Regions from separate parts of the Novibacillus thermophilus genome, predicted to be linked through region 2. Evidence: predicted binding sites of a transcription regulator. Region 2 holds the regulator's gene; the other holds the start of a gene.
What was found. Region 2 encodes NrdR, which represses ribonucleotide reductase genes. Its sites were predicted from a motif close to AACACNATATATNGTGTT; they were not measured.
Positions count from the first base shown of each region.

Region 1: the regulator NrdR is predicted to act here: its motif matches at 3,221-3,238, upstream of B0W44_RS13180 (vitamin B12-dependent ribonucleotide reductase).

Region 1 covers NZ_CP019699.1:2,728,616-2,743,525, forward strand. The annotation lists gene B0W44_RS13165 (MATE family efflux transporter) at 1-552, opposite strand, end outside; gene B0W44_RS13170 (serpin family protein) at 754-2,028, shown strand; gene dat (D-amino-acid transaminase) at 2,141-2,995, opposite strand; gene B0W44_RS13180 (vitamin B12-dependent ribonucleotide reductase) at 3,305-6,619, shown strand; gene B0W44_RS13185 (metallophosphoesterase) at 6,837-7,568, shown strand; gene mntR (transcriptional regulator MntR) at 7,639-8,100, shown strand; gene B0W44_RS13195 (patatin-like phospholipase family protein) at 8,178-9,137, shown strand; gene B0W44_RS18215 (hypothetical protein) at 9,146-9,337, opposite strand; gene B0W44_RS13205 (L,D-transpeptidase family protein) at 9,607-10,284, opposite strand; gene aroQ (type II 3-dehydroquinate dehydratase) at 10,455-10,907, shown strand; gene B0W44_RS13215 (M24 family metallopeptidase) at 10,904-11,968, shown strand; gene efp (elongation factor P) at 12,002-12,559, shown strand; gene B0W44_RS13225 (DUF441 domain-containing protein) at 12,582-13,037, opposite strand; gene comA (phosphosulfolactate synthase) at 13,095-13,871, opposite strand; gene B0W44_RS13235 (MFS transporter) at 14,066-14,910, opposite strand, start outside.
Region 2 covers NZ_CP019699.1:583,673-598,582, reverse strand. The annotation lists gene thrS (threonine--tRNA ligase) at 1-577, opposite strand, end outside; gene B0W44_RS03010 (hypothetical protein) at 930-1,649, opposite strand; gene B0W44_RS03005 (helix-turn-helix domain-containing protein) at 2,014-3,333, shown strand; gene B0W44_RS18860 (hypothetical protein) at 3,335-3,457, shown strand; gene B0W44_RS03000 (histidine utilization transcription antiterminator HutP) at 3,510-3,974, opposite strand; gene B0W44_RS02995 (YciI family protein) at 3,993-4,274, opposite strand; gene dnaI (primosomal protein DnaI) at 4,368-5,309, opposite strand; gene B0W44_RS02985 (replication initiation and membrane attachment family protein) at 5,314-6,720, opposite strand; gene nrdR (transcriptional regulator NrdR) at 6,796-7,269, opposite strand; gene B0W44_RS02975 (Na/Pi cotransporter family protein) at 7,471-9,099, shown strand; gene gap (type I glyceraldehyde-3-phosphate dehydrogenase) at 9,187-10,242, opposite strand; gene B0W44_RS02965 (lytic transglycosylase domain-containing protein) at 10,327-10,785, opposite strand; gene coaE (dephospho-CoA kinase) at 10,925-11,512, opposite strand; partial or broken gene mutM (DNA-formamidopyrimidine glycosylase) at 11,737-12,563, opposite strand; gene polA (DNA polymerase I) at 12,602-14,910, opposite strand, start outside.

The DNA.
Region 1 (14,910 bases), 1.5 Mb from region 2:
TGGAACAACTAAGAGCATGATCGCCATCATAATGTGTGTATAACCTTGTGCGTCAAAAAAATAACGGAGGACATTGGCCGCGAACAGCGGGACAATGCCGAAGGACAGCCCGATTAAGAAGTGCTTAGTGATGTGGTGAACATTTGGTTCAAGCACCATGAGCGACAAGAGCGGTTCGAGAAATACAGCTCCCACTACCAAGACGATGACCGAGAGCAGGACGGACAAATAAAGCGACTGGGTCACCGACTCGCCGATTTTGTGGCGCTGTCCACTGCCTAGCAACTGGGAAACAATGGGGGTAACCGCCATTAAAATCCCGTTCATTCCAGTAAAAACGGGCATCCAAATGCTCGACCCTATGGCTACGCCGGCTAGATCGTCTGTACCCGAACGGCCGGCCATCATCGTGCCCACTAAGTTCATCGCATACAAGCCAACTTGGGTCACCATGATCGGCCAAAATATCTTGAAGAGTAGAGCGACTTTTTCCTTTGGTGTTTGGGCGTGATGCATGGCGGCATCCCTCGCAATATATAAACGTTCATCCATACGAAAAACCCGGCATATTCTGAACGAATACCTCCCGGGCTTGGTTCCACTCTGTCGGAGAGAAAGCGACTTTTGTGTTGATTGTGATCTAATCTATCACGTCATTAGCATTTTTTCAACTGACAACGGAGTGAAACACCTGGGCTTCCCGCTCGTCTAACGTAAGGAGACAAGAGGATCAGGAAGGACGGTGTATGTGCGATGATACGTCGTCACGTGGGATACGTGTTGACGACCGTTGTCGGAGTGGCTTTGTTGTTTGCTTCTGGCTGCGGTACGGAGAATGGCAATCCGAACGTTCCACCTAATGAAAAGGATGAAACGGCTTACGGAGCTGAAGACGCAGCAGAACGCGTGCTCGCGGCAAACAACCGGTTTGCGTTTGAACTGTTTGCGAACGTGAGGCTTGAAGATGCCGGGCCCAATACGTTTATTTCTCCATTCAGTGTCGCCACCGCTCTGTCCATGACGTATAACGGGGCGGCAGAAGAGACGAAGGATGCCATGGCAGAAGTCTTACACGTGCGAGATCTCAGTATGGAAGACGTGAACCGCTCCCAGGCTGCGTTACACAGCGTAGTCGAACGAACGGATTCCGATGTGGAGCTCAATGTCGCCAACGCTCTTTGGGGCCGAGAAGGGACGCCGTTTCGACCGGATTTTATACGGCAAGTGGGAAAATTTTACAATGCGCAGGTGACAGAACTCGATTTTGACCATCCTCAAGCGCCTCACGTCATCAACGAGTGGGTGCGAGAGGAAACGAACGGCAAAATTGAAGATATAGTAGACAGCATCGATCCGGAAACGTTCCTCTTCCTAATGAATGCCCTTTATTTTAAAGGGAAGTGGACAAATCCTTTTGATCCGGCGGGCACAGTAGACGCCGATTTTTACTTGCGAGACGGGGAAACAAAGCGAGTCCCGATGATGTCCCAGTCGGGAGAGTACGCATATTACGCAGGCAACGGATTTCAAGCTGTAGAGCTGCCTTACGGCAGTGGGCTATTCAGCATGACGATCTACCTTCCTGAAGATCGATCGAGCTCGGAAGCGTTTTACGCACAACTCAACGTTGAGAACTGGGCGAAATGGTCGACTGAGTTTGAAAAGATGTCTGGCACAATTCAACTTCCGCGCTTTCAGTTAACGTACGAAACAACATTAAACGAGGCGTTAAAAGCCATGGGCATGGAAATAGCGTTCGACGAACAGCGAGCCAATTTTCACCGGATGGTTGACTTGTCAGCTGCCCCAGACGAGAATGCCTTTATTAAACAGGTGAAACACAAAACGTTTATCGAAGTGAACGAAGAAGGAGCAGAAGCATCCGGTGCGACTTCGGTTGAAGTGGGGATTGTGTCCGCTCCTGTCGACTCCTTTACTATGAGGGTGGACCGTCCGTTTTTCTTCACCATTCAAGACCGTGAAACGGGAACGCTGTTGTTCATGGGAGCAGTCGAGGAGCCTGAATGAAGCAGTCCGCGCCATGGGTCGGGCATACACCTGGAATAACCTGTTCGGCTCAAGTCGTCCCGCAACAAAAAGCGCTTGTCTCCCACAAGGGGGACAGGCGCTTTGCGGTGGCTCATTCAGCTTTCATCGCTGTCTCTTCCACTATGAGATCATAAAAAGCTCGTTGCAACTGCTTCGTCACGTCGCCGGGTTGGCCGTTCCCGATGGCGCGGTTGTCCACGTGGGTGACGGGACAGATTTCGATGGACGTGCCGGTGACAAACACTTCGTCCGCTTCATACAGGTCTTCGCGCTTGAACGGCGTCTCCTTGACGTTCGTATTTAATTTTTCGGCTAGCTGGATCGCTGCGTGACGGGTGATGCCGTGTAGGATGAGATGGTTGGCCGGGTGCGTATAGAGTGTTCCGTTTTTGACGATGAATACGTTTGTCGAACTGCCTTCCGTAACGGTGTCGCTCCGGTGTAGAATGGCTTCTTGACACCCTTGTTCTACTGCTTTTTGCTTTGCCAACACACTTCCCAGCAGGTTTAGGCTTTTGATGTCACAGCGGAGCCAGCGGATATCGTCTGTCGTGATGGCGCGAATCCCCTCGGCGTGCAAGTCGCGTGGCGGGTTGCTATCCATGATGTAGCCGGTGAGCACGGGTGTCGCGGAGGTTGGAAACGGATGGCGGCGCGGCGCCGCTCCGCGGGTCACTTGAAGGTACACGCTGCACGTGCTCCGCCCTTCTTGCTCGATTAACGCTTGAACCTTCTCTTTTAGTCGTCCTATTGACACAGGGAGGTCCAGCATTAATTCGCGGGCGCTGCGCTCAAGGCGTTGCATGTGTTGATCCATGAGGAACGGTTGCCCGTTGTACACGCTAATGACTTCGTAAATCCCGTCTCCGAACTGGTAACCGCGGTCTTCTAAGTCAATTCGGACGTCTTCCCGGCTCTTGATCTGGTCGTTTACCAATACAAGCATCTTTCCGTCTCCTTTATTCAGTGTCATAGCATTAGTGTGCAGAAATCGGCCAAAAGTTTCAACCGATGATATCCTATCACGTCCACGCCCCACGTCAATACTTGATCAGCGCCAAAAATGCAAGCCGTCAAAAAATGAGGAATAAAGTGTACGGCAGGGTTTGGACAAGCTAAGGGGGAGAAAATAGTGAGAAAGGAGACGAATTGGGCGATTTACAACGGTATTTACACTATATATAGTAGTGTTATAATGAAAATTACATATATATAGTGCTGAGTGCGCGACACTCGGCAACGAGGAGGACTCACCTTGAAGATTAAACGCTACTATACAAAGCCGGGAGAAGATCCCTTTGCATCAGTGGAATATACGCTGAGGGATTCGCGCATTACGAATCCAGACGGATCTGTCGTGTTTGAAATGAAAGGGGCAGAAGTGCCGAAACATTGGTCGCAAGTCGCGGCTGACATTATGATTTCTAAGTACTTCCGAAAGGCCGGAGTGCCGCAAACTGATGAAAACGGCGAACCGATTTTGGACGAGAACGGGAAGCCGGTCACAGGACCCGAGAGAAGCGTTAAGCAGGTTGTCCACCGTTTAGCGGGATGCTGGCGGGACTGGGGGGAACGGTACGGCTATTTTGATACAAAAGAGGACGCACAGGCCTTTTACGATGAGCTCGTGTACATGATGCTTCACCAGATGGCTGCGCCCAACTCGCCGCAGTGGTTCAACACTGGGCTCGCTTACGCTTACAATATTACCGGGAAGTCACAAGGCCACTACTACGTGGACCCTGAGACGGAAGAGATAAAACAGGGTAAAGATGCGTATACACGTCCACAGCCCCACGCTTGCTTCATCCAATCCATCGAAGACGACCTCGTGAACGAAGGCGGCATTATGGATCTGTGGGTGCGGGAAGCGCGCCTGTTCAAGTACGGCAGCGGAACGGGGACGAACTTCTCCAACATCCGCGGCAAAGGGGAACCGCTGTCCGGCGGTGGGAGTTCGTCCGGACTGCTCTCCTTTTTGAAAATCGGCGACCGCGCCGCCGGCGCCATTAAGTCCGGCGGAACGACGAGGCGGGCGGCGAAGATGGTCTGTCTCGATTTGGACCATCCGGACGTCGAGGAATTCATTAACTGGAAGGCGAACGAAGAAAAGAAGGTGCGGGCGCTCATTGAAGCCGGGTACGATCCGTCGTTTAACGGAGAGGCGTACGAAACGGTGTCCGGACAGAACTCCAACAACTCGGTGCGCGTCCCGAATGCGTTCTTTAAAGCGGTAGAAGAAGATGGGACGTGGAAGCTGATTCGCCGCACTGACGGCAAGGTCAGCAAAGAACTGCGGGCCCGCGATCTGTGGGATCAAATCGCCGATGCGGCCTGGGAGTGTGCGGACCCCGGAATCCAGTGTGACGATACGATTAACGAATGGCACACGTGTCCAGCCGGAAGTGACGGTCAACTTGGTGCCAAGCACAACCGCATCAACGCGTCCAACCCGTGTTCGGAGTACATGTTTTTGGACAATACGGCGTGTAACCTCGCGTCCCTCAACTTGCTGAAATTTTTTGACGCCGAACGCCGCCAGTTCGATATAGACGGACTGGAACACAGTGTCCGGTTATGGACGATCGTGCTGGAAATCTCGGTGCTGATGGCCCAGTTTCCGTCCAAAGAAATCGCGAGGCTGTCTTACGAATTCCGGACACTCGGGCTCGGCTACGCGAATATCGGGACGGTGTTAATGGTGTCCGGCATCCCGTACGATTCGAAGGAGGCATTGGCCATTACGGGAGCCGTCACAGCGATCATGACCGGTACAGCTTACGCCACGTCGGCTGAAATGGCGAAGGAGCTCGGCCCGTTCAAAGCGTACAAACACAACAGGGAGCACATGCTGCGGGTTATTCGCAACCACCGCCGCGCCAGTTACGATGCTCCGGAAGACGAGTACGAAGGGCTGACGATCAAACCACTCGGCATCAGTGAAGAACACTGTCCGAAAGATTTGCTCGCGGCGGCCCGTACGAGCTGGGACAAAGCGTTGGAGTTAGGGGAACAATACGGATACCGCAACGCGCAAGTCACAGTGCTGGCGCCGACCGGCACCATCGGGCTGTTGATGGATTGCGACACGACAGGTGTCGAACCGGATTTTGCCCTGGTCAAATTTAAAAAGCTGGCCGGCGGCGGTTACTTCAAAATCGCCAACCAATCCATCCGCCCGGCCTTGAAAAACTTGGGTTACAACGAGAAGCAAATTGAAGACATTTTGACTTACGTAACCGGGACTCTCTCGTTAGACGGCGCTCCTCACATCAACCGGGAGTCGCTCAAAAACATTGGCTTTACAGACGATGACATCAAGAAAGTGGAAGACGCCCTTCCAACAGTGTTCGAACTGCCTTACGCGTTTAATGTGTCGACACTCGGGGAAGAGTGTTTGTCCCGCTTAGGGTTTACGCCGGAACAATACCAATCCCCAGAGTTTGACTTGTTGAAGGCACTCGGCTTTACGCAAGAGCAGATCGACGAAGCGAACGACGTCATTTGCGGTATGCTGACGACGGAAGGCGCTCCGCACTTGAAGGAAGAGCACTATCCCGTATTCGACACAGCGAACAAATGCGGCAAACACGGAACCCGTTACATCCACTACATGGGGCACATTCGGATGATGGCCGCTGCCCAGCCGTTTTTGAGCGGTGCCATTTCCAAGACGATCAACATGCCAGAACACGCAACACGAAAGGACATTCAGCACGCTTACTGGGAAAGCTGGAAGTACGGCTTAAAAGCGATCTCCATTTACCGGGACGGTTCGAAAAGTTCCCAACCGCTCAACAGCAAGGGAGATAAAAATGAGACAAAAGAAACCGACACGGCAGTGGAAACAGATATCCAAGGAGCGGAAACAGTCCAACCTGCGGCCACTTCTGGCGAGTACAGGGAGTTCATCGCCAAAGGGCATGCGACAAGCGAACGGCGCCGGCTACCGCGTCAGCGGGAAGGGTTCACCCAGGAAGCACGCATAGCGGGGCAGAAAATTTTTGTGCGAACAGGTGAATACGAAGACGGCTCCCTGGGGGAACTGTTCATTGACATGCACAAAGCGGGGACGACGATGCGCGGGATGTTGGACGCTTTTGCTGTAGCCGTGTCACTCGGCCTGCAGCACGGCGTTCCCCTTGAAAAATACGTCGACGCCTTCACCTTTACGCGGTTTGAGCCGGCCGGTGTAGTAGATCACCCGAACATTAAGATGGCCACTTCCGTCGTCGACTACGTGTTCCGGATGATCGGCATGGAGTATTTAGGCCGAAAAGACTTTGTTCAAGTGCCGCCAGCCGATGAAGAGCTCCGCTACTACCAAAACAAGTTGAAACAGCAGGAGAGAAAAAATCGAACTGCCGATGTCAAACAAACGGCAACTCAAAGGGAGATGGAACAATCGGCGGACAAACCAACCTTACCCCAGCTTGCCGAGCCAAAGTTGAACAGTGCGAAAGTGGCGAGCAACGGCGCTCCCATCTGCACTGAGTGCGGCGGCATGACGAAGCAAAGCGGGACGTGTTACGTCTGCCTCGACTGCGGTTCGACGACAGGTTGTTCGTAAGATCGGCTTTTGTACGGGCGCTTCCTTTAGGGGAGGCGCCTTTTCATACTACACATCCTGCACCACTTCTTTCCATTGTGGAGACAGCTTCCGCATTCCACGCAGAAAAATGACAGGAGAACTGGGATCCGTAGAGCATAAATGGCAGAAAAAGTTGCGCGAGAGGACTGTTTCGGTCACAATATAATGGACGATGTCACTGCGGGAGATATAAAATATGCGTATATTCGCCATAGCCGATTTACACTTGTCGTTTAATAAAGACGTCACCTTGTACGACATCGACGCGGAGAAAGACCAATACAAACCCATGGACGTATTTTGCGGGTGGGAGCGTCACTTTGACAAAATTCGGGATAATTGGTTGCAAAGCGTATCCGAAAACGACACCGTGCTCATTCCCGGAGACATCAGCTGGGCCATGAAGCTGGAGCAAGCTGTCCACGACTTTCGCTGGATTCACCAGCTTCCTGGCCGGAAAGTGATGTCACCGGGCAACCACTGCTACTACGTGACGACTAAAAAGAAAATTCGCAGCGTCCTTCCTGAAAGTATGGAGTGGATTGACGGAGACTACACACTGGTGGGAGACTATGTAGTGGTTGCAACGCGGGGGTGGATACTGCCACAAGATGCCGACTGGGATGAAACGTATGACCGCAAAATACACGACCGTCAAGTGGGGCGCCTCAACCTCGCCCTGGAAAGTGCGCGGAAAGATCACCCCGAAAGACCGGTCATCGCCATGTTGCATTACCCACCGCTTACGACTTACGCTCCGGACAGCGACTTTTTTCACGTGTTGAAACAGTACGACGTCGAGTTATGCCTTTACGGTCACCTGCACGGAAACGCGCACCGAACTGCGATTAACGGTGAAGTGGACGGAATTGAACTGCGCCTCGTCTCGTGTGATTATTTGAATTTTAACCTGTTGCGAGTCCGATGACAGGTCTCGACTGTGTTATGATAGAGTGGACGGATGAAAAGGACGAACGAAAGTAGAGGAGGAAGTCGAGATGCCGACACCAAGCATGGAAGACTATTTGGAGCGCATCTATCAACTGATAGAAGACAAAGGGTACGCCCGCGTTTCAGACATTGCCGAACACTTGGACGTGCATCCGTCTTCGGTGACGAAAATGGTGCAAAAACTGGATGAAAAAAAGTATTTAGTGTACGAAAAATACCGCGGTCTCATTTTAACCCCGAAAGGCAAAAAAATGGGCAAACGCTTGGTGGATCGGCATGAGCTGTTAGAAGAGTTCCTTCGCATCATTGGCGTGGATGAGGACCTCATCTATTCAGACGTAGAAGGCATCGAACACCACTTGAGCTGGGATGCCATTACGTGCTTGGAATACTTGGTAGAGTACTTCCGCGACGACCCGAAGAGGATTGAGGATTTACATATGCTCAAAGCTGCCGACGAAGCGGAAGAAGCGGAAATGGAAGAAAAAAATAGAGGAGACAGTCGGTAAAAAACCTGCGATCGTCACGATGGCAGGTTTTTTTGTGAAACTGCATCATACGATATACACAAAGGGAGATGGAGGTGGTGCCGTTGTGGGCAAACGCTGTCTTTCAAGGGGGAGGCGTAAAAGCGATTGGATTGGTCGGGGCACTGACCGTCGCCGAACAGCGCGGCTACCGGTGGAGACGGATGGCGGGAACGTCGGCAGGAGCGATTATTGCGTCGTTAGTAGCGGCAGGGTATACGGCTGAGGAGATCCGTCGCGTGATCGAAGAGTTGGACTACACCCTGTTTACAGAACCAGGAGCGTGGCACTTATTGCCTTATATCGGACCCGTGGCGCGGTTGTGGATAAAAAAAGGGCTTTACTCGGGGAAAGAAATCGAGAGGTGGCTGGATGACTTGCTGCGTCAGAAAGGGGTCCACACGTTTGCCGATTTAAAAGCCGGCACATTGCAAATCGTCGTTTCCGACATCACCCGGGGGAGACTGGTGGTACTACCTGAAGATTTGAAGTTGTATGGACTGTCGGCAGTCGACTTGCCGGTGGCCCGGGCAGTGCGGATGAGTTGCGGGATTCCCTTTTTCTTCGATCCGATTGTGCTTTACAGCCGATCCGAACCGAAGCGCAATTACATGGTCGACGGCGGTGTGTTGAGCAATTTTCCGTTGTGGCTGTTTGATGAAGAAGCACCCAAATGGCCGACGTTCGGCTTTCGCCTCGTGTCCGAAGATGGAGAGGCCGCGCCACATGAGATACGAGGGCCGTTCTCTCTCTTTCGGGCCCTTTTCCAAACCATGATGGACGCGCACGACACAAGACACTTAGAAGAGCAAGACAAAGTGCGTACAATTCTCGTCCCTTCATTAGGTGTAAAGTCGACCGATTTTCACATCACCCCGGAAAAGAGCGCGGCTCTCTTTGACGCGGGAAAAAAAGCAGCCGAGAAATTTTTCCGGCAATGGGATTTTCAGCAGTATTTAAAGAACTTCCACGGCAAGGTAGTTGTGACGATCAACAGGAGACAGAACAAGCTGCCTTAGGCTTCCGTTTACTGACTTTTGCGGCGCGGATGCCAACCTTTCTTGTGCCCGTCTATCACTTGGAACGGGTAATGTTTGCGCCGTTTGCGTTTTGCCAGTTTTCCCCTTTGGTTTTGCCGGTGTTTGCCCGTGCGCAGCGCTTTTTGATACTTTTTGTGTTCGTCTCTCGATGCGGAGTGAGGCCGTCCAGCCCATCGCAAAAGCCACTTCGGCGGAAATTTGTACAGGTAGAAAACGATCCCGAAAACGGCGAGGGGCAGGAGGACGCCCCCGGATTGCGGGCGAACCCGGCGAACACTCCTACAGCGATCAAAGCAACCATGAGGTACATCCAGCTGTTTCGGTAGAACATGGCGATACCCCCATTCCGGCCGGTTGTGTGAGCGGGTTTACTGTCATTGTCCCCGTTTTCATATCCGGTAATCACAATTGTATTGTATCGCAAGTCGCTCTAAAGTGCCATATCGCGCTACTCGACTAACCCCAGCTCCAAGTACTCTCGCCAACTGATTTGCGCGGTCACTTCCCAGTTCATATCTCGTTGCCAGCGCTTGACCGCCGCTTCCAACCCGTATCCGAATATGCCGTCGACGGGTCCTTCGTAGTAGCCGGAAGCCCGCAACCGGTTTTGTACGAGCAACACATCGGAACCTTTGTCCCCTCGGACAAGGGTTTTGAGCGCCCACTCGTCGCGCCTGGGAAGAGGGCCGTCTACGATGACAAGTGTGCCGGTGTTCACGAGGGAAAACAGTTCTTCAACGTGTTCGTTAAACATGCGAAAACACCCGTGACTCGCATCTTGGCCAATTGTGTGTGGCAAGTTCGTGCCGTGGATCCCGTAAATCCCCCACGGCACATTTAATCCGAGCCAGCGTGTCCCGAATCCTCCGCCCCAGTCTGTCGACTTGTACGTAATCACCCATTCGCCGATCGGGCTCGGATGCTGTTCACGTCCAGGGGCGACTGGGTACTGTTTCACGACACGGTCTCCTTCGTACAGGAACAGTTGCCGTTTCCATAAGTCGATCAAGATGTAGCGGTTAGACGTCGAGTCCCCCGTATCCCGGGGAACGCCTTGGGGAGGCGCACTGTAGCCGGTTGTTAGAACGAGGCATAACGAAAGCAAAAAGGTTGACAATATCCGCATGTTTTGATCTCCTTAAGTCGTTCGCAGCTGAAAGACGGAGCATGTACATAGTATTCATAGGCAACGGAAACCTTATCCTCCAAATGAAACAATTTGTGCAAAAAGCGGCGCCAATAGGATTTACGGTGTGAATGTGATAAAATGGCAGGGGAGAAAAAGGGGGAGTACAGGTGATAGAAGTACTCGTTTTACACGGTCCGAACTTGAATATGTTGGGTAAACGGGAACCGGGTATTTACGGCCGCATGACGCTCGAGGAAATGAACGCCCGATTGAAAGAAGTAGGGAAAATGTGGGGCTTGAAGGTTCACGCGTTCCAGAGCAACAGCGAAGGGGAAATCGTCGAATACATTCATCAGGCGGACGAACGCTATGACTACATACTGCTGAACGCCGGGGCGTACACCCACTACAGTTATGCGATTCACGACGCACTGCGCGCTGTCGACGTCCCGGCCATCGAGATTCACCTTTCGAACATTCACGCTCGGGAACCGTTTCGCCGTATGTCTGTTCTCGCCCCAGCCGTCATCGGCCAGATTGCCGGTTTTGGTTACGACAGCTACGAACTCGGACTGTACGCCATAAAAAAAGCTGTAGAACGCAAGGTGAATGCGCGATGAAGCGGCTGGAGAGACTGCGGCACTTCATGCACAAAGAAAATATCGACGCCCTCTTGGTGTCTGACGCCGTAAATCGCCGCTACGTGACGGGTTTCACTGGGACTTCCGGCTTTGCCCTGGTCACCCGGGACCGCGCCCTGCTCATAACAGATTTTCGCTACGTGACTCAAGCCCGAGAACAGGCGCCGCATTTCCACATCGTCCAGCATAAAGGGACAATTTGGCAAACGGTTGCCGAACAGTGTGCCCGTTTGGAGATCCGATCTCTCGCGTACGAAGAGCACCACTTAACGGTTGCGCAATTTCGAGAGCTAGAGCAAGAGCTTAAAGGCACGGCATTAAAGCCGTCGGATCAGGTCGTCGAACGCTTGCGCCAGATCAAAGACGAACGGGAACTGGCCATTTTGCAAAAAGCTGCCGAGATCGCTGACCGAACGTACGAGCACATCCTATCGTTCATTCGGGAAGGTGTCACTGAGCGGGACGTGATGTTCGAGCTGGAGTTTGTCATGCGCAAGCTAGGTGCCCAGTCGTCTTCGTTTGACATCATTGTGGCCTCCGGCAAGCGTTCGGCACTGCCCCATGGGGTGGCGAGCGGAAAAAAGCTGGAGCAGGGCGACTTCGTCACACTGGACTTCGGCGCGGTGTACGAAGGATACTGCTCGGACATGACGCGGACTGTCGTCGTCGGCGAACCGAGCGCAAAACAACGGAACATTTACGATATTGTCCTCAAGGCGCAAGAACGTGTGCTCCAAGGCCTCCGGCCGGGAATGACCGGACGAGAAGCCGACGCACTCGCCCGCCACTACATTGCGGAAAGAGGGTACGGCGACAATTTCGGCCACAGTACAGGACACGGAATTGGCTTAGACGTGCACGAGGGGCCGCTCCTTTCACACAAGAGTGAAACCGTTCTGCAACCGGGCATGGTCGTGACCGTTGAGCCCGGCATCTACATTCCCGATTTGGGCGGCGTGCGCATTGAAGACGACGTCGTGATCACGGGGTCCGGTTGCAAACGACTGACACGGAGTGAAAAAGAACTTGTCATCGTGTAGACGGTACAGGACCATTTTAAAGGAGGATGCGTTGTGATATCCACGAACGATTTTCGTACGGGTCTCACCATTGAACTGGATGGAGACCCATGGCAAATTATGGATTTTCAACATGTCAAACCGGGAAAGGGGGCCGCGTTTGTCCGTTCCAAACTGCGGAATTTGCGCAACGGTAATATTCAAGAGCGGACGTTCCGGGCCGGAGAGAAAGTCCCTCGCGCTCACGTGGAGACGCGGCAGATGCAGTACTTGTACAACAGCGGGGATGAGTACACGTTTATGGACAATGAAACGTACGAGCAGATTACACTCCCCGCGGCAAATCTCGAGCGGGAAATTAAATTTTTGAAAGAGAACATGAACGTAAACATTGTGAGTGTGAAAGGAGAAACGATCGGAGTCGAACTGCCGAATACAGTCGAGCTGGAAGTCGTAGACACGGAACCGGGCATTAAAGGGGATACCGCGTCTGGCGGAACGAAGCCGGCCACGCTGGAAACCGGACTGACGGTTCAAGTGCCGTTTTTTGTCAACGTTGGAGACAAAATCATCGTCGACACGCGCAAAGAGGAATACGTATCCCGAGTATGAGCCGTGCAAAGCGGCATGCGCGTCATCTGAAAAAAAATGAAAACACCTTTAGCAAAAAAGCCGTGATCCCGGCTGCCATGAGGGGGCCGACCGGAATTCCACGCATAAAGAGGATACCGAATATGGAGCCGATGACGAGACCGACGATGAGCTCTGGATCGATTTTCAACAAATCGAGCCCCTTGCCGTTCATGTACGTGGCAAGTGCTCCTCCGATGAGAGCCAAAATTCCCGGTGCGCTTGTAAACACAGATAAGACGTCCTTATATCCGATGCTGCCGTTGGCAAACGGTATAAGGACCGCTATCGTCAAGAACAAGAGCCCTAACTCAAGCCCGCGGCGTTCGATGGCGGGAAAGTAGTGTTCTAGGTGTGACAGTTTTAAAATTAGCAGGAAACTCGCGGCAGTGGCGATGATGGGCGAACGTCCGATTATGCCGATCACGATGAGGCCGACGAGTAGTATGTCTCCGTACATACGAAAACCCCTGTCCACTTATTCGTATTACACTTTATGTGGACAAGGGGCGAAATATTATTGCGTCGACAGTTCCGGTTGAAGGTTGACGGAAAATGTGTCTGAACGCAAGCCGCGGCGCAGCGCTTCCACAGCAAGGGCGTCCTTTGACGCGACGTTTCCCAGGTTCACGTTTTCCCCGAGCAACTGAATCAGTGTCGCTTGCTGTGACTTCAACGGTGCTTCCCAAATGATGTCCGTGCCACACCGTTTTTGGGCTTCTTGTACGAATTTGGGATCGAGCTCCCCGTTTTTGTCGTAAATGCCGACGTCTTTTCCCGATTCACGCCCTTCGACGATGACGTAGGAGGCACCCGCCAGTCGATCTTGTTCATAAGTGCGGTACAGCTGGTCGAAGGAGATACAAGTCCCTTTCGTTTTTTTACCCACCTCAGACAAGACGAGAAAAGATTCGCTCATGCGAGAAATCACGTTTTGGCGCATTCCCGGCGGGAGAGTCAGGCTCCCCTCTGAAATCTCAACTGCCGGGAACCCTACTTGTTCTAACGTCTCCATATAGCGCTCCCAACATCCCCTGGCAAAAGCCGCTTCAAAAAACGTTCCCCCGGGATACACCAAAGTGTCGTGCTCTTTGGCACACGCAATCTTTTCTTGCAAAACGCCGGAAGGCGTGAGACCCGCCGTCCCAAACCCTAATTTGACAAAGTCGATGTACGGGCCGGCGATGTTCAGTAAATCCCGAAAGGCGTTCATTCCGAGGCCCGTATCGATGACCATCGTCACGCCGGATTGGCGTGGTTTTGCCGTGCGTTCCTTCACCCATTCCCAGTCCATCGGCGCTCTCCTTTCAAACGTATTTACGATTACAGACTATGCCCCGGAGACAGGGTGGGTGTTTGCGGACGAATTCCATTACGGGTTTTGGGGGTCCGGGTTCCATCGCTTTTTGTGTATGAACGTTCGTTGGTGACCTTTTTTGCTCCTTAGGCGATGGGGGCGCTTGATTAAAAATAAGGAGAGGAGACAACTTAACGCTGTAATGCCGCCGACTGACAAAAACAGGGCGGTTTTTGTGTCCATAAAAGCGCCGAATACGGGGGGCCTAGCGCGACGCCGATAAATCGAACGCTGTTGTACAGAGAGGTGACGATGCCCCGTTCCTCTTTCCCGACAGACGACGTGATCATCGTGTTTAAACACGGCAACACTAAACCACTTCCCACACCCCCGACGACGAGCAAGCTGATGAGCACAATGTTGCTGTTGACGAACGGGACGGCGCCGATGACGACGGCGAGCGTTCCCAGGCCGGCGACGATAAAAGGCTTCATATATTTGATGCGATGCTGAACGAACCCACCGCACCAGTACGACGTCGAGCTTAACGCCAACAACGGAATAGCGAGGACGAGTCCTTTCCTCACCCCTTCAATGCGGTACGTTTTTTCCAGTACGTCGGAGAGGTAAAACAGCACCCCGAACAACACGAACAGCGTGACAGAGCCGGCCAAAAAGGCGGCGAGCAACCATTTCCCTTGGTTTTTCCACGTGTTCATTAAATGATTTTTGTACTGGGCGAGGGGCGGCGGCTCCTTTTGGGTCCCTGGCTCTCTAATCAACCACCAGACGAGGACAGCGGCAGGGAGGCACAGAATAGGGAAAGCAAAAAAGAGGGAGAACCATGTGATCACCGCCAGGAGCGAACCGATAATGGGACTCAAGACTTTCCCCATACCGTTGGCCGCTTCAATAATTCCGAGGGCTTTACTGCGGCTTTGTCGGTCGTACAAGTCGCCGACGAGGGCCATGGCGATGGGGGCGGTCCCGGCAGCACCGATTCCTTGGATGATGCGCCCGGTGAGGAGGAGAGGAT
Region 2 (14,910 bases):
TCCGGCCGGTTGACGGCAAGTGGGGGCCGCGGCAGAGATCAAAAAACTCCCCTTGTCTGTATATCGTAATGACGGCATCGTCCGGCAAATCGCGAATGAGCTCCAATTTATAGGGATCTCCCACCTCTTCGTACAGCTGAATAGCTTCTTCCCGCGAGACGACTTGCCGCTCAATGGGCAAGTCCTCTTTCACGATGTTTTGCATCTCTCTTTCAATTTCCGGCAGATCCTCTGGCGTTAAGCTTTCGGGCAAATCTACGTCGTAGTAGAACCCGTCTTCAATCACCGGACCGATGCCCAGTTTCACGTCTGGATACAGCCGCTTAATCGCCTGCGCCATCAAGTGTGCCGTACTGTGGCGGTACACTTCCAGCCCTTCTTCGTCTTTCAAGGTCAAAATTTTGACGGTGGCGTCTTTTTCGATCTCCCGGTTTAAATCGACGACGCGGTCGTCGACTTTCCCGGCAACGGCCTGCTTCTTAAGGATTGGACTGATTGATGCGGCAACGTCCTCCACTGTCACGCTGGATTCAAACGCTTTGACAGAACCGTCCGGCAGGGTTACGTGAATGCTCAACAAGATCACCTCTCGACATGATTCTATTTTTTAAAACTAAAAACGCCCGTCCGCCAAAAGGGACGAGCGTCTGCGTCGTGGTTCCACCCTCATTCAGTTTACCGGAACAGCCCATCCGGTAAACCCTTCACCGGCATAACGGCGAAAAAACCGGCAGCGGTTACTGACGTCGACCGCGTTCCCCGCTGCAGCTCAAAGGAGGTAAGTGCGAGCGCCGCGTTAAAGGCCTTCCAGCCAAGGGCCTTCTCTCTTGCAACCGGCATCCCTTCACACTCGTAGCCTTGTCATCGCCGTTTCACGATGTCGCGTTTTCCGTATTGTAACGAGATTTTCCCCTCGAGTCAAGGCAGTGTTAAAGTTTTCGGTTGACTAACCACCAGCCGCCCAAACCAATGACGAGAAAGAACAAACCGACCGTTTCGTGGTGATACGTTTGTTGGTCCACTTGCGGCTGCTCACTGAGATATTCGCTAACTTCTGCGTACTCTTTCGCTGTCGCTGCGTCCATCATTTCACCGTTTTCAGGGTTGACAAACAAGTCCTCGCGCTGAGTCATCGTGCCGAGCACGTTGCCGCCGAATTTAATTTCGGCCTTTGCGACTGCTACTTGAGTTAAGTACTCTTCTTCTTGTAAGCCCTGAATCTCACTCTGTATGCTTTCGGCTTCTTTCTGGGCGTCGTTCAAAGCTTTCTCCGCGTCTTGGACAAGGGACTCCAACTCTTTTTTGTAATCCTCGTCCTCTACGCTTTGCATGAGACTGTGAAAGTAGTCGTAACGCTCTTGTAATTCGCCCACTTGTCGCTCAATTTCTGCCAGTTCTTGTTCCTTCACGGCTATTTCTTCTCGGACTTGTGCCTCCAGTTCAGAAGAATCCACATCAAGGATCACCCAGTCGCTGATGTTGACATAGTCTTGATCGTACTCCTCGGAGGCTCCGTACTTCCCGTCATAATAGTCCAATACGACTTTATCCCAAGCCGCCGCCTGCTCTTGTGAAGCTTCTTGACTCGCCGCCAACGCCGGCGTCGCCAGTACGAATGTCAAAATTAGAATAATGGCAACTCTCCGCATCTTCCATCCTCCTCTCAATCCATATTCGCTATTTTAGCATAACGGAAGTGGGAACAGTGTGACAAAATATAAACAATCCCAGTCGCAATTTTTGCTGAATCACCAGTAATATGCAGCGTTCCATCCCCATATATTGATGGCAAAAGGCAGATTACGGCTTTCGGGTAACGCCGCGACCCGTCTGTTCTAGAAAATCTGTCTTGTTGCTCTTCTGTACAAATGAGAGGTAATCGATGTAAAATTCTCGAACAATTTCCCCTTGTATGTAAAATTTTTATTTACGAAAACACTACAATTCATTATAATAACGTGTAGAATGTTTGAAATTGTTCGGGAAAGTAACGAATACGGGGGAGATTATGCGGTGGAACAACACATTGGAGAACTCATACGTCGCAAGAGGAAAGAAATGGGATTGACTCTGCAGGATCTGGCTGGTCCGCAACTGTCTGTCCCGACCATTAGCAACATTGAACGGGGCGTGACGCGTCACATCTCACAAGATAAACTGGACTATCTGTTGAACCGGCTCGGACTGAGTTTGGATGAACTGAAAGAGGTGGCTCAAGAAGAGGAGGAGTTAGAAGACTTTTTCGAAATTAAATTGGACCAGATCAATTCACTCATCTTGAATCACTGTTACGACGAGGCGGAAAGCCGCTTGAAAGCGTTGGAACACGAGGAAAGAAAAAAAGGGAACCCGACCCACCTGTGCCGCCTCACGTTTTTCCGCGGGAAAAATTTTATGTACCAAAAAAAATACGACCGGGCCGAATGGGAATTTCACAATGTCATTCGCCGCGCAAAAGAGTTGCACGTTCCTGAGGAAACAAACTTAATCTCGGAGGCATACGGAAATTTAGGTTACATTTCCTATTATCAAAACAATTTTAATGCCGCCATTCGGTACACGAAGCAGGCGCTCAAAACGTTCAACCCGAACGGCGAACGCCCTTACTTGAAAGGTCGCCAGCTCCACAACCTCGCACTGTACTACGAACGCATCGGCAAAGCGAACCAAGCTTACGGGCTAACGGTGGAAGCGATGTCGATTGCCCAGGAAAACAACGACTACTACAGCCTCATTTCCATATACATTTTAAAAGCGATCATTCAACAAAACTACTACAATGTAGAAGATGCCATCGACACACTAAAAGAGGCCCAAAAGTTTTTACATTTGACCAACGATCCGAAATTAACCGGGATTTTGTGGAACAACTTAGGAGAGAATTACTTCCTCACGGAGAACTACGACATGGCTGAACAGTGTTTTAAAACGTCACTGTCCATAAAGCATAAGCACCTTTCCAGCGAGTATTTGATTCGCACCTTTATGTTCCTCGGTCAAATTTCAGTTAAACGCGGCCTCTTTCAAAAAGGAAAAGAGGACTTGCACCAGGCGGTGGAACTGGCGGAAAAAACAGCCAACCACAAGTATTTAAGCGAAGCGCTGCTGATGTTGGCGGACATTTACATGGAACTTGAGGAAAAAGACAGCGCCCAGGAAGTGTTGGAAAAAGCTTTTGACCTGGCGAAGAAGCACGGGTTTTCGAAAGAACATAAAGAGGCCACTGTCCTGTTAGCCCAGTTACACGAGCATACGGACAATGAGAAATTTTTGAAGTACATGGGTGAACTGTACGCATTGGAAAAAGAGTACGTTAAGGGAGGGATAATTTAAGATGTTGAAAAAAACGTTGCTCGGATTTGTCGTTTTGGCACTGTTATCGCTTCCTGCCGTAGCGTTTGCTGGTGAGAGCTATCCGATCGGTTCGCACCAACCGACCGTGCAGAGCGATAACTGATAGCTCGATCTGGACGAAGCCCGCTGCCTCGACGATGGCAGCGGGCTGTCGTTTAAATGTGATTAATCCCAAGGCCCATGACCTCGTGTTCCGCCCCTTTAGCCGGAGCCCCGATGGTTCCGTACATCGCGACGGCAATCCAATCCTTTTCTTCCTTGGCATTGGGAGACTTCAGCCCTCTTAACACCGTGTAACGCAACCCTACGGTGCGCAATACGCTGCCGAACGAAATCTGCCCCCGGCTGATTCCGAGGAGCGCCTCCATCATGGCGTGGTACAACGCGTGCTCTTCGCGGTACAGATCGGAGTCAATAAGGGCTTGACGTTTTACTGACGATTCAATAGAGCCAACGACTTTCTGCGGGTCCATGGACCCGACCTTGCCAGTGACAATTAAATACCCGCGCCTCCTGACGGCCTGCACCAGTTCTTTTTCCTCGCGACCGTCCGAGAGCAGCGTCACCATCATTGCCATTTTGCCGATGTCACCTCGTAACAACGGCTCCCACCGGTCCATCGAACTCCTCCCCGCGAGCTAGTTTTGCAACGGACCCCGGCCTGTCACCATTTCCCATTCGTGAATGTGATACGTCCGCGCCCCGTGAACGACGTACGGATCGTTCTCGACGTATGCTTTGACCGTGTCATACGAGTCGGCCCGGTAAATGACGAGTCCCCCTGCGCCGTCGGTGAAACGTCCGTTCGCCAAAATTTTGCCCTCCTCTCGCAATTTAGCGAGGTAATCGAGGTGTTGCGGACGATACACGTTACTTTTTTCTTCATCACGCATCGGCAACAACACGGCAAAAATTTTCATATCACTTCTCCTCTCTCGAATTCATATAAAATAAAAACTTCCCCAACCAGAGAAAACGTGCCATACGTAAATGAAAATGTCAAAGATGTGAGACTAGCGTTCAGCCGTACGGCGGTTTGGCCCGCCAACGTGATAGGCCTCAGTCTCGTGTCTGATTCGCTCCATGATGCGCCCTGCCTTGACAGCTTCAAAACCGTTTTTTTGCGAATAGGCGAGATGTTCTTCCAGTTCGTCATACGTGAAGTTGGAAGTGTAAACAGTCGGGAGATTGTGGGACACACGGTACTGTAAAATACTTCCCAACACTTCATCTCGCAACCAAGGAGACACCCCTTCGGCTCCGATGTCGTCCAAGATGAGGACGGATACTCGTTTCAACTCTTCTACTTTTTGGTGTGAAGAACCTTCCTGAATGGATTCTTTCAACTCCCGGAAAAACTCGGGGACGTACACCATGTAAACGGAAATGTCGCGCATTGCCAACTCCTGCGCCATGGCCCCGGCGATACAGCTTTTGCCGACGCCAAAATCGCCGTAGAGGTACAGCCCTTTTCGCTTCTCTCCCGGGCGGTATTCGGCAGCGAACGCCATGGCAGCAAATATCGCCTCTTCTCTCGTGGCGTCGAGCTCCAGTTTTTCAAAGGTGACGTTCAACACGTCGTTCGGTATGTAGTGGCTGCGAATTTTGTTTGTGCGGCGCTTCTTCTCCTCCATCTGGCGCTGTAACGGGCACGGACTGAGACGGAGGTCGATGTAGCCGGCGTAAGGAACGAGGAACGGGCGGTGGCCCCGGACGAGGTTGGGGCAGTTTTCAAGCCCGGGACAACGGTCGCAGTGATCCCACTCGCGAATATACTGGTCCAACCGGTTTAACGACCGAAGGTACGCGCCTTTCTCCAGCTCGGGATGTTCCCGCTGAAAACGGCGCATTCTCGGTTTTGCCAACAGTTGTTCAACCCTCTTTTCCGGATCGACAACCGCTTGTTTGGACACTTCTTGTAACACGGATTTGATCGTTTGCCGAAAGGCATCCATCGCCCTACTCTCCTCTCGATCGCGCCTGCTGCAACTTTCCAAGGAGTTGCTCGAATCTCACTTGCCGTTTTCGCCGGCTTTCCTCTGATTCCACTGGCGGTTTCTTCGCACCGTCTGACTTTGCGCGATTTTGTCTTTGAGCAGTCCTCCGTTTTTGATTCTTTATTTCGGTCGACTTCGGGCGTTCACGCCGGTACAGCTGTTTCAACGCGAGTTCTTGCGCTTCCTCGACGGTTTGAACGTTGGCACGCTTCCAGTGCCCAGCCATCTTCTCCACGAGCGACCGCGGCAACTTGTAATCGTTCGTCAACAGGACGTATTCAATGAGCACGTTGACGACGGCGAAGGGAAGGCCGTACGTTTCGACGAGTTCTTCCACCAACTGGACGTCCGCCTCCGGCACTTTTCCGCCGCGCTGGTACCGTTCCAACAGTTCCAGCGGCGACAGCTTGGCCAGCCAGCGGCGGTGCTTTTCTTCCACGCTTTCGGAAGGATCGCCCTCCGTCTCACGCCCACTTGGGGTGCGCCGCTGTGCGTTCACTTGGCGAATGTCCGGGGGGTGTCCGTGACGGTAGCGGTATTCCTGTTTGATGTACGAATGCAATTCCTCCAATTGGAGTTCGTTTCGCTCGTCGTACAATACGGGGTTTTGCAGAGCCTTGCCCAGTGCGACGACGTCTAACTGGTAAAAAAACGCCCACTGACGAATCTGATCCCGGTCCTCTTCCGTCAAGTGGTCGATAGAGCCGACGGGAGACGCCTGTGCTTTCAGAAAATCCCAATCCAGCTCATCACCGTCAAACGAAGGGCCTCGCTCCGCTTCACTGGCAGAAGCTGTCTCAAGTTCAGCTAAAAGCGGCTGATACTCGCTTTCATCTCGCACCGTCAACTCAGACGCCGTGATACTCGTAAACACGTCGTTAAACTTTTTTGTTACATTCTCGAAACCGTCCCTCTCCCTGATCCTTTCGGGGCAGAACCGTTCCCGCACCTGGCGGAAACGCTCTTTTCCCAAACGGTTCATCAACGTGATGCTCAACACATCCGTCTGAAAAAACGCGCGCGGTTCCAACGGCGGAATGACTTCATACTGAAAAGACCGACCCAGTTCTTCTCGGCGCTCGTACGTCTTTAACAGCCCGACGCCTTCCAGACGGCGCCTCGCTTCCAGCACTTGATCCAGCGGGAGGGACAACAAGTTCATCAGAAAACGGTGCGTACAAGGCGGAGACTGGCTCCCCGCATAAGCTCCGCCTTGCACGCACAACGTCATGTACAAGCTGACGGAATCTGTACCGATAATCGGCTGGTACAAATGGACGAGCACACCGACTGCAGCTGTCTCAAGGGGCCGTTCCGTTACGACGGACCAACTGTCGTTCGGGCTCAGTTCTCGCCATGTCTGGTTCATCCGTGCAAACCTCCGGTCAAACCAAGTGACTTGTTGAAGTGTCCTACCATTATAGCACGGCGCCAGAAGTGGATATTACTTTTTTTGAAATGGAGTCGGCTTCTTGAGCAGCTCTTCCAATTCTTTAACGAACACGTTGATGTCTTTGAACTGACGGTACACGGAAGCAAAGCGAACGTACGCCACTTCGTCCAGGTGGTACAGCCCTTCCATGGCCATCTCCCCGATGTCGCGGCTGGAGACTTCCTGTTCCGTCGTTCCCTGCAGGTCCCGCTCAATGCGGGACACGAGGTTCTCCAATTCTTCATAGGGGACAGGGCGCTTCTCGCAGGCCCGCACCAGTCCTCTCAGCAACTTGTCCCGGTTAAACTCTTCCCGTGATCCGTCTTTTTTAATGACGATGAGCGGCTTTTCTTCTACCGTTTCAAATGTCGTAAATCGCCGGCTGCACGCTTCACACTCCCGCCGGCGGCGAATAGACTTCCCTTCATGAGCGGGACGGGAGTCCAAAACGCGCGTACCGGTGTGATCACAATACGGACATCGCACTCCATCACACATCCATTTTCACCAATTTGTCTTACTTTTTATTGTACAGCAAACGCAGCCATTCCTCTACAGTTTGTCCATAACCGGATAACTCAAAGAATACGCCCGAACTCCAAACAAGAGACAGTTTCATCCTTGTCCCACTTGCTGTATAATGGTCTTCGGTTTCATAAAACGGACGAGACAACAGGAGGACATGCGATGGAGGGCATATCCGTTCAAGAAACGCTCTTCCTCTTTTTGGGCGGGTTAGGCATTTTTCTGTTTGGGATCAAGTACATGGGAGACGGACTGGAAAAGGCGGCAGGAGATCGTCTGCGCCTCATTCTCGACCGGTTGACGACAAATCCCGTGATGGGCGTGATCGCCGGTATTTTGACGACCGTCCTCATTCAATCCAGCTCCGGTACAACGGTGTTGGTGGTCGGGTTTGTGAACGCCGGTTTGATGACTCTGCGTCAGGCCATCGGCGTCATCATGGGAGCGAACATCGGGACGACGGTGACCGCGTTCATCATTGGACTGAAAATTGAGGATTACGCGTTGCCGATTATTGCCCTAGGGGCGGTACTCCTCTTCTTTTTCAAATACGAACACATACGCAATATCGGACAAATCATTTTCGGCTTCGGCATGCTGTTTTACGGACTGCAAACGATGGGGACTGGCTTAAAGCCGCTAAAAGATTTGTCTCTTTTTCAAGATCTGATGGTGGAATTGGGACAAAACCCCATACTCGGCGTTCTGGTGGGAACCGTCTTTACAGTCATCGTCCAGAGCAGCAGCGCCACCATCGGCGTGTTGCAGCAGTTGGCCGACGACGGTGGCGTGGCGTTGCGCACGGCGCTTCCCATTTTGTTCGGGGACAACATCGGAACGACGATTACCGCGGTACTCGCCTCCCTCGGCGCCTCTCTCGCCGCTAGGCGCGCTGCCCTTTCCCACGTCTTATTTAACGTCATCGGTACGATCATCTTTATATTGGCTCTACCGTTGTTCTATCCCCTCGTCACCTGGTTGGGAGAGATGACCGGAGCGGACATCCGGATGCAAATCGCGTACGCCCACGGTATCTTCAACTTCACGAACACATTGATCCAGCTTCCGTTTATCGGTGTTCTCGCCTACATCGTCACGAAAGTCATTCGCGGAGAAGAAGAAATCATCGAATACGGTGCCAAAAACTTGGACACCCGTCTTTTAAACAACCCTTCTGTCGCCTTGGGACAAGCGGCGAAAGAGCTGGACCGCATGGCACACCTCTCCTTCAAAGCGTTGAATAACGCCGCCGACTACTTCTTCCACGGCAAGTCGAGAGACTCGGAATTGGTGATGCAGCGGGAAGAAGTCATTAACGACTTGGAAAAGAAAATTTCGGACTATTTGACGCAAATATCGTCTAGCACTTTTTCCGCTGCTGAATCGAACCGGCATACGCTGTTAATGCAGACGATTAACGACATTGAACGCGTCGGAGATCACGCGACGAACGTTGTCGAATTAGGAAACTATAAGAAACGGCACAAGATCGTCTTTTCAGATGAAGCCTTTGCTGAGTTGCAGGAAATGTACGCTTTAACGCTGGACACGTTCGGTATGGCCATCGAGGCACTGAAACAGAATGACACAGAGTTAGCCCAAAAAGTTATTCAGAACGAGGAAAAAATTGACAAGATGGAACGAAAGTTCCGGAAGTCCCATATCGCTCGCTTAAACAACGGGCATTGCACGGGGAATGCGGGGGTTGCGTTCTTAGATTTTATCAGCAATTTGGAACGGATCGGCGACCACTCGATGAACATTGCCCAGTCGGTGTTGGGAGAGTATTGAGACAGACGCCCACTACCGGCGGCACCTCCGACCAAAAAACCGGGGCAGCTTCCAACCGCCCCGGTTAATTCATGATAATGCCGCTGTTTATGAGGAATACACCATTTGACGTTCAGGTTCAGAAACGCGGTGCTCCATTTGATCGGCCATGTAGTGGACGAGATCGACGATACGGCAGGAATACCCCCATTCATTGTCGTACCAGGCCAACAGCTTGACTTTTCGGTTACCCAACATGGAACACGCCCCTGTATCCACGATGGCGGAATGGGGGTTCCCGACAAAGTCGACTGAAACGAGGGGGACGTCACACACATCGACAATGCCGCGCATGTGGGTCGTTCCCGCCTCTTTGTAAGCCTCGATGATGCCCTCAAGCTCCGCGTCACGGGACAGGTCGACGACCGCATCGACGATGGACACGTTTGGTGTCGGTACTCTTAACGCCAACCCCGTCAGACGCCCTTCTAACTCAGGTATGACCTTTGCCACTGCCTCCGCTGCGCCCGTCGTCGTGGGGACAATCGCTTGGGAAGCAGCGCGGGCCCGGCGCAAATCTTTATGCGGATTGTCCAAGCTTTTTTGGTCACTCGTAAACGAGTGAACCGTCGTCATCATCACGTGTTCAACCCCAAACGAATCGTGAAGCACCTTCATGAGTGGGGCGAGACAGTTCGTCGTACAAGACGCGTTCGACACGACGTGGTGTTTTTCACCGTCGTACCAGTGTTCGTTCACTCCCATGACGACTGTGAGGTCCTCCGCCTTCCCCGGAGCCGTTATGATCACTTTTTTTGCACCCGCCACAAGGTGCCGCTCCGCTTCCTCCCGGTGACGAAATTTCCCTGTCGCCTCAATGACGATGTCGACCCCGAAACGTTTCCAAGGCAAGCGTTCCGGTTCTCGTTCGTTGACAACCAAAACCCGTTGCCCGTTGACGGACAACGCGTTATCTTCAGCCGCTACACTGTAACGAAACGTTCCGTGGACAGTGTCGTACTTAACTAAGTGCGCCAGTGTCTCCGGCGGATACGCAGCATTAACCCCTACAAGTTGTACGTTTTCCTCTCCCTGTTCGACTAACCGACGAAAAACCGCCCTTCCAATCCGGCCAAACCCGTTAATGGCCACGCGAACTGTCATGCAGGTCACCTTCCTGTATGTTGCACTCTGTTAGCGTTCTTTATCTGCAATTAGTATATCACATTTAGCCATTAACGTGTAACATTATCCGCTGAAATTCGTAAATGCTTCTCCCGTGAGGGCAACAGATGAGGACGTGTTGCTCTGAATTTCGGGGTGTACTTCTTTATATTTCCTGTAGTAATACAACACGCGCTGAACGTAGTGCCGCGTTTCCCCGTACGGGATATCCTCAAGATTCCGCACGTCCCCGTCCCATTCATTTTCCTCTATCCACTCTGCCACTCGCCCTGGGCCAGCGTTGTAGGCAGCGATGGCCGCAACCGGATTGTCGTCGAACTGGCGCAGCAACTGGCCGATGTACCAGCTACCCATATGAATGTTGACCGCCGGTTCTTCCAACCGATCTAAAAAGTGTGAATCGAAGTGCCCGTCGTCCACCATCCACCGGGCGGTGTCAGGCATGAGCTGCATCAGGCCGAAAGCTCCTTTGTGTGAGCTCACCTCTGGGTTAAAATTACTTTCCACTCGAATAATCGCCATGATGAGATAGGATCTACGCCAAACGCCTCAGAACTAATGCGGACTTCATCTTCGTACTTCACCGGGTACATCAACTTTTTGACCAACACCGACTGCATGAACAGGAAAATGAGAAACAGACACACTCCACAGAGGACGACTAATGTCCAAGATCGTTTGAAGATGGTTCGTCTTGTCCCATTTCTCGGCGTAAAGCTCCCCATATGCGATCCACCTGTCGTCTCGTATTCTCCACGTCCCCGGAGTTGTCCACAATGAAATCGGCATACTGCCTCTTTTCTTCTATAGGGATCTGGGCCTTCAATCGCTCCTTGGCTTCCCTTTCCTTCAGCCCGTTTCGTTTCATTAAACGCTCCACTTGTACTTGTTCCGGTACGTACACGACGATGATCCGGTCGAACATGCGTGTGAGGTTATTTTCGATTAAGAGTGGGATCTCTGCGATAACGGGTGTGTCCGGTTTTTCCTTTTCAAAGTGCGCCATCTGTTGCCGCATGCGCCCGTTGATGATCGGATGCAGTATGTTGTTCAGCTTTGTTCTTTCTTTCTCGTCTCGGAAAATGAGCTGACCCAATTTTGCACGGTCGAGGGTGCCGTCGGGCTGCACAAAATCCCGACCGAAGTGCGCGATGATCTGTCTTAAGCCTTCAGTGCCCGGCTCCACCACTTCCCGGGCCACGACGTCGGCGTCGACGACGGAAGCCCCGAGCTCTTGAAACCTGTCCAAGACCGTGCTCTTCCCAGAGGCGATCCCCCCAGTCAAGCCAACACGCATATACATCACTACTCCTCGCTCGAGAACGGCTACCTACAGTACCGTTTACCCCGACACTTGGGCAAACGGACTGCCGCGTAAAGAGTCCCATGCCGCGTTGCGGCATCCACAGTGGAAATGCCACCTGCTGTGATGACGCGCAAGCATGGTAGCCTATCGTTTCAAGATGGACGGCGTTATGTCCTTTGGCAATGGCCGCAGATGTGGGTGCCGCGTCCGGCAACGACGATGCGTTGAATCGAGTTGCCGCAAACGGGACACGGTTCGCCCTGTCGGCCGTAAACGCTAATTTGCAACTGGAACATGCCCATTTCTCCCGCCCCGTTGACGTACGAGCGCACCGAAGCACCACCGGCCTCAATCGCCTTCCGGATCGTTTTTGAATGGCAGCGTGTAACCGGCGAATTTCCCCACGACTCAAGCTGGACGCGGAGCGCTCCGGATGTAACCGAGCTTGAAACAGAGCTTCGTCCACATAAATATTCCCCAATCCCGCAATAAATGACTGGTCCAACAGCAACGGCTTTAACCGGGCCCGCCGCCGCGTAAGCTGGTCTTGAAGCCACAAAACAGTGAATTCTTGTGAAAGCGGTTCTGGCCCGAGTTTCCCCACCGTCGTCTTTACCGGCACGTCTTTCGGACGGACAAGCTGCATCGTACCAAATTGGCGCACATCTCGATAACGCAAGTCGCTGCCGTCCGTGAAGTGAAACACGACATGTGTATGCTTTTCCGCGGGAACGCTTTGCGGCAAGACGCTGTAACGTCCTTCCATGCGGAGGTGGGACACCATGACCCAGTGGTCGAAGTGAAACAGTAAGTACTTTCCCCGGCGCCCGATCTTCCGTATCGTTTCATCTTGGAGCACCGCAGCAAATGCTTCAACGTCCACCGGCTCGCGAATGATGCGCGGCAGATGGACGCTCACGCGTTCAACGGTCTTGCCGACAACGAGCTGTTCCAACGTCCGGCGGACGGTCTCAACTTCTGGGAGTTCTGGCACTCAACCATCCCCTCTCTCCACGTTGAGATACACGATTGTTACTTCGCGTCGTACCACGTGTCCCCAGTACTGACGTCAACTTTGAGGGGGACAGACAGTTCCACCGCGTTTTCCATGACGTCGGTTACGACCGCTTTTAACGCTTCCACCTCGTTGGGCGGTACTTCGAAAATGAGTTCGTCGTGCACTTGCAACAGCATGCGGGTCTTAAAGCCTTCTCGGGACAGGCGTTCGGCTAGTTTTACCATGGCCAGTTTGATAATGTCGGCTGCTGTCCCTTGAATTGGGGTGTTCATAGCCGTCCGCTCGGCAAAACTGCGGCGATTGAAGTTTTTGCTGTTGATGTCCGGCAAATAGCGGCGCCTGTGCAACAGCGTCGTCACGTAGCCGTGCTCCCGCGCCTGTTTGACAATGTCGTCCATGTACCGTTTGACGCCCGGGAAACTTCGGAAGTACCGCTCAATAAAGGTAGCCGCCTCTTTGCGTGAGATATTCAGATTTTGCGATAGGCCGTAGTCGCTGATTCCGTACACGATGCCGAAATTGACCGCCTTTGCCTGACGCCGCATCAGCGGCGTTACACGGTCCTTGTCCACACCGAACACGTCCATCGCTGTACGGGTGTGGATGTCCATGTTTTCGCGGAACGCCTCCAGCAACGTTTCGTCCTGGGCAAAGTGCGCCAATACCCTCAGTTCAATTTGCGAATAGTCAGCGGCCAATATTTTCCAACCGCTTTCCGACGGCACGAACACCTCCCGGATGCGCCGCCCTTCCTCCAACCGGATCGGGATGTTTTGCAGATTCGGGTCCGTGCTGCTGAGCCGCCCTGTTGCGGCAACGGTCTGTTGAAAGATGGTGTGAATTTTGCCTGTCTCTTGCTGTATCATTTTTAACAGGCCTTCCACGTAGGTGGACTGCAGCTTGCCGATTTGGCGGAAGAGTAAAATTTTGCCCACGATCTCGTGTTGCGGTTCCAATTTCTCCAGTACGTCCGCGCTCGTGGAATACCCCGTCTTCGTTTTTTTCATGACCGGGAGATTGAGTTTGTCAAATAAGATGTGACCAAGCTGTTTCGGAGAATTGATGTTGAACTCGGTGCCGGCCAGTGAGTATATCTCTTCTGTCAACTTCTGAAGCCTTTCCTCAAATTCTTTTCCCAAAGCCTGTAACCGGCCTCGATCCACTTTGACGCCGTCCGCTTCCATCCCGGCCAAAATTTTCGCTAACGGTAGCTCTAAACGGTAGTACAAGTCTTTCATTCCGTACGTTTCCAGCTGTTCGTCGAGTCGCTGGTGCAATAGGCGCATCGCTTCGGTTTTGCGGGCGAGGTGCTCAGCCAGCTCCTGTCCTTCCAGCTGTTTGCGTTTCGCCCCTTTCCCGTACACTTCATCGTCGTGGGGTAAAGGGTATTGCAACTGCTGTTTGGCGATTTCACTTAAGGCGTGATCCGACTCGGTCGGATTTAGCAAGTAAGAGGCGAGCATCACGTCAAACACGAACCCGTTGACTTGGATACCGTATTTTTTCAGTGCGACCATCGCTTTTTTGATATCGTAGCCCACTTTTGCCCTCGCGTCGTCCTGCAACCAGCTTTGAAAGGTGCGGCTCTCTTTCACAGTTTTAAACGGGACATACGCGTGACGGGTTCCATCGGAAAGGCCAAACCCGATGACATCGGCGTTCACGTACGGTCCCGGCTCCATTTCCACGTAGAGGGCCACGGGAGCGGAAGCCGAATCGATCCATTCATTGAGCACACTGGCATGCGCGATCGTGTCCACGAGAATGTCCTTCGCCTTTGTCCTTTCTGTCACATCATCGCCCATAATGCGCTCTTGCAACGTCTTGAACTCCCACTTTTTGAAAAACTTCGCCAGCCTTTCCCGATCATAGCCGTCGTACTTTAAGTCAGCGAGCGCAATGTCTATAGACATGTCCCGGAAAATGGTGGCCAGCTTTTTACTCAACCGGGCCTGGTCGGCGTGATCCCTCACTCTTTCCTGCAGTTTTTTCCCGGAGATGGAATCCGCATTGTCGAGAACATTTTCAACGGAGCCGAATTGCTGAAGCAACTTCAGCGCTGTCTTCTCCCCGACACCGGGTATGCCGGGAATGTTGTCCGAGCTGTCGCCCATCAACCCTTTTAGGTCGACAATCTGTTCAGGCTTCAGACCGTACTTGTCACGGATGGCGTCCACAGTGTACACGTCCATTTCTGTAATCCCTTTTCGCGTCAACAAGGCTTCCACCCGTTCCGACACGAGCTGCAGCAGGTCCTTGTCCCCGGTGACGATGCGCGTTTTGAGAGATGCTTCTTCCGCTTTGCGCGAAAGCGTCCCGATAA